DNA from 2 places in the Lysinimonas soli genome. Region 1 is predicted to be linked to the other one. Evidence: predicted binding sites of a transcription regulator. Region 1 holds the regulator's gene; the other holds the start of a gene.
What was found. The regulator LexA, encoded in region 1, represses DNA repair genes until DNA is damaged. The targets are predictions, from matches to a motif close to TCGAACANNTGTTCGA.

Region 1 (3,719 bases):
GTGCCTGCGGCGATGATCGGATGCATCGAGTAGCTGGGCGGGAACCCCAGCACGCTGCGCCCCGGCCCTCCGAAGGCCTGCAGCGTCTGCTGGATGATCTCGTTCGACCCGTTCGCCGCCCAGATCTGCTCGGGCGTCATCTCGTGTCCCAGGTAGCGGGCGAGCTCCTCGCGGAGCTCGGTGAACTCGCGATCCGGATAGCGGTTCACGGTCAGCACCGCGCGGGCGAGCGACTCCACGATGTGCCGCGCGACCCCCTCGGGGATCGGGTGCGTGTTCTCGTTCACGTTCAGGGCGTAGCGCACCGGTTGCTGCGGCGCGCCGTACGGGTGCTGCCCTCGCAGGTCGTCGCGGATCGGAAGGTCGGAGAGCGAGGCCACCGCCCGATCCTACCGAGCATCCGCACTGCTCCAGGTGGACGCCGAGGGGGGTCGGCGGCCACCTGGAGCGACGGGCATTCGAGCCAAGACTGCGCCTTGGCCGGTAGTCGTTAGCTGTTGTACTTCGAGGGGATGGCGAGGCGTTGCCCCGGCTGCACCTCGGCGGTCGACAGGTTGTTGAGATCGACGATCTCGGCGACCACATCGCGCGGATCGGCGTGCGGCGCGATCGACACGGCGAGCTGCCACAGCGACTCGCCGGGCTCGACGCTCACGTACTGGAAGGTCGCCGAGCCGCTCTGCGTGCCCGCGGCCGCGCCGAACGCGCCCACCCCGAATGCCGCCGCTGTCACCGCGAGAAGGAGAGCGATCATGATCGCCACTACGACGCGCCCGCGCCGGGTGATGCGCAGACGCGGGACGGTGTAGCCGCTGTGGTAACTCATGGCGCTCATGTCGACTCCTCCACGTGGTGCACGGTGCCGTGCGGGCGAAACTTGGACAGGTTGCGCATCCGGGCCTCGGCCGGAGGCTCAGATGCGAACCTGTGTTCCGAACATACCTTCGATCGAACATATGTTCAAGCCCGTCGTCGGTCATTCGCCGACAATGTCACGACACACTCGAACAGATGTTTGCCGCATCCAGCCGAAGCGGATACAGTTTCGATCGTCGGGGACGATTCGACCACCGACCACCGACATCCGCCGCACGCCGACTCGACGGGCGCGAACCGAGGGAGCAGACGATGAGCGACGAGACCGCCGGGCGACCGGCTTCACCGGAGCGCGCGACCACCCGCAGGCGCACCAGCCTGAGCGACAAGCAGTTGGCGATCCTCGAGGTCATCCAGCGCTCGGTCTCGTCGCGGGGCTACCCGCCGAGCATGCGCGAGATCGGCGACGCCGTCGGTCTCGCGTCGCTCTCGAGCGTGACCCATCAACTCAACCAGCTCGAGCTCAGCGGCTACCTGCGCCGTGACCCCAACCGCCCCCGGGCGCTCGAAGTGCTGATCGAACTCGAGACGCCGGACGCCGACAACGCCGGTCCCTCGGTGGCGGATGCCGCGATGGTGCCTCTGGTGGGCCGCATCGCCGCGGGCATCCCGATCACGGCCGAGCAGCAGATCGACGAGGTGTTCCCGCTCCCCCGCCAGCTCGTCGGCAAGGGCGACCTCTTCATGCTCAAGGTGATCGGCGAGTCGATGATCGACGCGGCGATCTGCGATGGCGACTGGGTGGTCGTGCGCCAGCAGAAGACGGCCGAGAACGGCGAGATCGTCGCCGCCATGCTCGACGGCGAGGCGACCGTCAAGGTGCTGCGTCAGCGCGACGGCCACACCTGGCTGCTGCCCCGCAACTCGGCCTTCGAACCGATCATGGGCGACGACGCCGAGGTGCTCGGAAGAGTCGTCGCGGTGCTGCGCTCGGTCTGAGCTAGACGGCCGAGAGCGCCTCGAGCCGACGCGACGACTGCTCGTCGAGCCAGCGCTCCACGACCGCCATGAACCGCACGTGCTCGTCGCGGAACACGGTGTGGCCGGCGCCGGACACCGTCTCGACCGTCATGCCGAGGTGACGCAGCCGGGTCGCCACGGCATCCGACACCAGCAGGCTCTTCTCGGCGAGCACGACGAGGCTCGGCATCACCACGCGCACCGGCGGTACGAGTAGACGGGTGTCGGCCATGCCGAGGACGGTGCGCTTGTCCCAGTCGGCGAGGGTCGCCAGCTCGATGTCGACGTCGGCGGCCTCCCACTTGGGATTCCATCGCACCAGAGCGGACCGGCGCGGGCGCGGGGCGAGGGCGAACACGAGCTTCATCGCGAGGCCCCGGATGCCGCGCGGGAACGCGAAGGCCGGGTCGACGTAGATCGCCGCCCGGGGCGCGAGACGGTCGGCCACGAGACTGGCCACGAGGCCGCCGAGCGAGTGCCCCATCACGACGTCCGGGCGCGTGGTCAGCAGCGGCGACACCGTCTCGACGACATCGTCCGCCCATTTCGACGGCGAATACCGCGGGGCGCGCGGACTGCCGCCGTGGCCGGCGAGGTCGACGGCGATCACCCGGAATCCCTTGGCGACCAGCTCGTCGGTCACCCGGTGCCACGCGCGGTGGTCGGACATGATCCCGTGGATGAGCAGCGCGGTTCGCGGACCGGTTCCCGTCTCGTGCACCGCAAGCTTCATGCCCCCAGGGTAGGTCGCTCCGCTGTGCGCTTGCCCTGTCCCAGCCCGGTGCCCGCCGTGAGGCCGCGGGCCCGCGCCGAGAACCAGAAGAGAACGAGCACGCCCACCGCGGCCCCCGCCACCCCGATGGTCAGGCGCGCAACGAGAAAGACCAGGTTCGGGTCGAACGGGGCGTCTCCGCCCATGATCCCGTGGACCCAGGTGACAAGTCCGGCGGCGAGTCCAGCCACGACGACCGCTGACTGGGCCAGGACGCGAACGGCGGAGCGCAGGCGGGTCGGGCGAGCGGGATCCGGTGAGGCGCGACGCAGCATGACGATCGCCCACACGCCGACCACACCAAGTCCGCCGACCGAGCTGACGTGCTGCAACCATTTCGCCACGGGCAGCGGGCCGACGCGAACGCGCAAAACGTTCACGTGGTCGACGAGCCAGCCCGGGTGCGTGAACGAATCCCAGATCAGATGGGTGGCAGCGCCGACCAGCACCGAGAGCAGGAGAACCGCGACGGTCAGAGGCCAGCCCCATCCCGGTGGACGCCATGCCGTTCGCTGCTGGAACGGGATTCGACGGCCGATGCTTCGTGGCAGGAGGTCGATGATCGGCTCCCGCAGCAGGAACCACCACAGCAGCGCACCGATGACCCCGAGAACCAGGTCGACCGACACCAGACCAAGCAGGCTGTGTGACAACGCCCGTGGCACGAACAACGGAACGTAGTAGGGGATGTCGGGCGCCGTCGTGCCAACGACAAGCGCGGCGGGCAGCAACGGAGTCCGCAGCAGCGGTATGGCGGCTGCCACATGGCTCGGGGTGAACGGCATTCCTCGACGTTACCGACCGCACGGCGGCCCCGCGCCGAGAGGTCGCACCCCGTCGTCACGGCACGTCGCCGGGCAACGGGGTGCGACCGCCTCGGGTCACGGGATGAGGGCTACTGGCTCACCGAGAGCTTGGCGCGCTCGGCGCGGGTGGCCGCGAGCATGTTCTCGAGCGAGGCGACGGTCTCGGCGTAGCCGCGGGTCTTCAGCCCGCAGTCCGGGTTGACCCAGACCTGCCGTTCCGGGATCGACGCGAGGGCGATGTCGAGCAGTTCGGTGACCTCGTCGACGCTCGGAACGCGCGGCGAGTGGATGTCGTAGACGCCCGG
Region 2 (3,719 bases), on a different contig from region 1:
TCGCCGGGGCTCAGCTTCGGACGGGCGTGCGGTGCTGCCCCGGCCGGCAGCGGGCGCCAGGGATGCGGATGCCCGCCGTCGCTCTCCATGCCCATCACGCGACGCGCGGCATCCATCACCTCCGACATCGGCAGCGCCTTCGACAGGAAGTCGGCCGCGCCTGCCGCGCGCGCGCGCTCCCGCGCCTCGTCGGTGTCGACGCTCGAGAGCACGATGACCTTGGCGCCGGCCGCGCGACAGGTGCGCACGCGGGCCTCGATCGACACCGCCTCTTTCAGCTGGAAGTCGATGAAGACGAGCTCGGTCGGGAACGCCGGGCTGTGCACGAGTTCCAGCCAGCTCGGCGCCGAGAGCACGACCTCGAAATCGGTCGCGTTCTGGCCGATCCAGCTGGCCAGGCTGTCGAGCAGGACCTCGTGGTCATCGAGCAGGGCGAGGCGCACGCGGGCGTTGCCGTGACGCGCGGGTTCGATCCCGGGAATCCACGACGTCGATGTCGTGGGGTGATCGGCAACGCTCATGTCGCCCAGCCTAGGCGACCGGGGTACATCCGACTCGGAACCCGCGGCCGAGTCGGTCTCAGAACAGGGTCGGCTGAACGGCGGCCGCGGCCGCCGGCGACAGCTCGGCCGCGATCAGGCCGTCGCCGACTCCCCTCGCCCGCACGACGCCCGTGCTTCGATCGAGGCGCGTCGGGCGGTCCAGTCCGTGGCGGCGCAACAGCGGCCGCACGCGGCCGGCGAGCCAGCGGCGGTACTCCTGGGGAGCGTACGACCCCGCCCGATACATGTCGGCATAACGACCGACCAGCTCGGGATGCTCGCGCGCGAGCCAGGCCAGATACCACTCCCGCGCCCCTGGGCGCAGGTGCAGGGCGGAGTAGACGACCGAGGCGGCCCCGGCCTCGGCGATCATGCCGAATGCGCGATCGAGGTGGGCGATCGTGTCGGTGAGGAAGGGCAGGATCGGCATGACGAACACCGCGCACGCCAACCCCGCCTCGTGCGCGGCCCGCACCGTGGCGAGCCTCGCGGCCGTGCTCGGCGTGCCCGGCTCGACGGATTGCTGCAATTCGTCGTCGTAGACGGCGATCGACATCGACAGTTCGACCGGCACCCGCTCGGCCGCGGCCTGCAACAGGGGAAGGTCGCGACGCAGCAGGGTGCCCTTGGTCAGGATGCTGAACGGCGTGCCGGACGCGGCGAGCGCCGCGATGATCCCCGGCATGAGCCGATAGCGCCCCTCGGCCCGCTGATACGGGTCGGTGTTCGTGCCGAGCGCCACCGGATGACGCCCCCAGCCGGGTCGGGCCAGCTCCTTCTGCAGCACCTCGGCCACGTTGACCTTGACGATGATCTGCGTGTCGAAGTCCTTGCCGGCGTCGAGGTCGAGATAGCTGTGGGTGTTGCGGGCGAAGCAGTAGACGCACGAATGACTGCAGCCCCGATACGGGTTGATCGTCCAGCCGAACGGCAGCGCATTCGCGGCCCCGGGCACGTGGTTCAGGGCGCTCTTGGCGAGCACCTCGTGGAAGGTGATGCCGGCGAACTCCGGGGTCTGCACCGAGCGCACGAGCGAACTCAGCTTCACCAGGCCGGGGAGCGCGTCGCCCTGTTCGACCTCGATCTCCTGCCCGCTCCACCGCATGACGACAGTCGAACATATGTTCGAATCGGAGTCAAGCCGACCCGGGCGAGGCGATGCCGCTTCTTGCCCCGAGGCGCTGAGAGACTGTCACTGAATCCGGGGAGAGGGAATCACATGGCGTCATCGCAAGGTCGGGTCTGGTGGCATCGTTTTCGTCCCTCGGAGAAGGCGCGGCGACGGATCGGCGTGGTCGCCGCCGTCGTGCTGACCGTCGTCGTGATCGGAGGGCTCGTAGGCCAGTCCACACCCTGGCCGTCGGCGCTCGTCATCCGCTCGGTGTTCGAGAAGGGCGCCGCCGAGACCGTCGCCGAGATGAACAAACACGTTCCCTCGGCGGCCCTCACCGAGCACCTCGACGTGCAGTACGGCGACGGCTCGGCCGGCGGCAACACCACGCTGGACGCCTTCAGCCCTTCCGGGGGCGGCGAGGCCCTGCCCGTCGTCGTCTGGGTGCACGGCGGCGCCTGGATCTCGGGGCAGAAGTCGGACGTCGACCCCTACCTGCGCATCCTGGCCTCCCACGGCTACGCCGCCGTGAGCCTCAACTACACGATCGCCCCCGAAGCCGTCTACCCGACGGCGGTGCGACAGCTGAACGACGCGCTCGGCTATCTCGACCGGCATGCCGCCGAGTTCCGCATCGACCGGCACCGCATCGTGCTGGCGGGCGACTCGGCGGGAGCCCAGCTCGCCAGCCAGCTCGCGGTGCTGACGACCAATCCGGACTACGCGGAGCTGCTCGGTATCCAGCCCGCCCTCTCGGCGGATCAGCTGGTCGGCACCGTGCTCAACTGCGGCGTCTACGACCTGTCGACGATGGCCGACCTCACCGGCATCGGCAACTGGGGGTTCAAGGTCGCCCTCTGGGCGTACACGGGCACGCAGAACTGGTCGGCGAGCTACCAGGGAACGACGATGTCGACGATCGACTTCGTCACGTCGAAGTTCCCGGCCACCTACATCTCGGGCGGCAACGGCGACGCCCTGACCTGGATCGAGTCGGTGCCGATGTACAACAAGCTGTCGGGTCTCGGCGTCGACGTGACGCCGGTGTTCTACGCGGCCGACCACGAGCCGGCGCTGCCCCACGAGTACCAGTTCCATCTGGACGGCGCTGACGCGCAGCACGCCCTGCAGAAGACCCTCGACTTCCTGGCCCTGGTGACCGCCCAGCACTGAGCCTCCGGCGAGTCCGATCGCCGACGCCCCCGGCGCGACGGCCCTGCTATTCAGTATTGCTATCTACCGGTACTCGGCGTTACTATCTAGCGGTAGTCAGCATCACTGAGTAGCCGAGAGGGCGCCGCATGGGTAAGCAGCAGATGACCGAGATGCTCAAGGGCACTCTGGAGGGCATCGTCCTCGCCGTCCTGGCCGCCCGCCCGGCGTACGGCTACGAGGTCACCGCGCGGCTGCGGGAGCAGGGGTTCTCCGACCTCGTCGAGGGAACCGTCTACGCGCTGCTCATCCGCATCGAACAGCGGGGCTTCGTCGACGTGGAGAAGGTTCCGTCGGAGAAGGGCCCGCCGCGCAAGGTGTACTCGCTCAACGCACAGGGGCGGGAACAACTCGAAGAGTTCTGGAGGGCGTGGGGCTTCCTCTCGGAACGGATCGGACAGCTCCACACCGAATCGCACCACACCGAATCGAATCAAGGAGAGAACTGAGATGGTCGCCAAGTGGATCGAGACCCTGACCGGGTCACTCGAGCAGAAGAAGCAGTACAAGAAGGACAAGGCCCGTATCGATGCCCTCCCCGAGCCGTACGCGACGGCGGCAAAAGCGATGCACCGGTACTTCATCTACTACGGGGGCATCACCGACGGCGACACGCTCATCACGATGTTCGGCGATCTCGCCGACCTCTGGGAGCGCGCCGCCGCCGACGGAACGCCCGTTCGCGAGATCGTCGGCGACGACCCGGTCGACTTCTCGGAGACCTTCGCGCAGGCGTATGCCGGCGAGCAGTGGATCGACAAGGAGCGCGCCCGCCTGACCCAGGCGATCGAGGACGCCGAGCGGGCGGAGCGGAAATGACCGCGGAATCCGCCATCCGGGTACAGGGCATCGAG

Region 2: a site for LexA is predicted at 1,656-1,671, ahead of ACFPJ4_RS14865 (Rv2578c family radical SAM protein). Genes of this name have one in related genera too.

What each region holds. Positions count from the first base shown of each region.
Region 1 is NZ_JBHSMG010000001.1:811,569-815,287, reverse strand. It holds gene ACFPJ4_RS03920 (histidinol-phosphate transaminase) at 1-380, opposite strand, end outside; gene ACFPJ4_RS03915 (LysM peptidoglycan-binding domain-containing protein) at 491-835, opposite strand; gene lexA (transcriptional repressor LexA) at 1,129-1,815, shown strand; gene ACFPJ4_RS03905 (alpha/beta fold hydrolase) at 1,817-2,569, opposite strand; gene ACFPJ4_RS03900 (DUF4184 family protein) at 2,566-3,393, opposite strand; gene metE (5-methyltetrahydropteroyltriglutamate--homocysteine S-methyltransferase) at 3,504-3,719, opposite strand, start outside.
Region 2 is NZ_JBHSMG010000005.1:147,583-151,301, forward strand. It holds gene ACFPJ4_RS14860 (response regulator transcription factor) at 1-521, opposite strand, end outside; gene ACFPJ4_RS14865 (Rv2578c family radical SAM protein) at 580-1,647, opposite strand; gene ACFPJ4_RS14870 (alpha/beta hydrolase) at 1,762-2,826, shown strand; gene ACFPJ4_RS14875 (PadR family transcriptional regulator) at 2,955-3,314, shown strand; gene ACFPJ4_RS14880 (DUF1048 domain-containing protein) at 3,316-3,684, shown strand; gene ACFPJ4_RS14885 (ABC transporter ATP-binding protein) at 3,681-3,719, shown strand, end outside.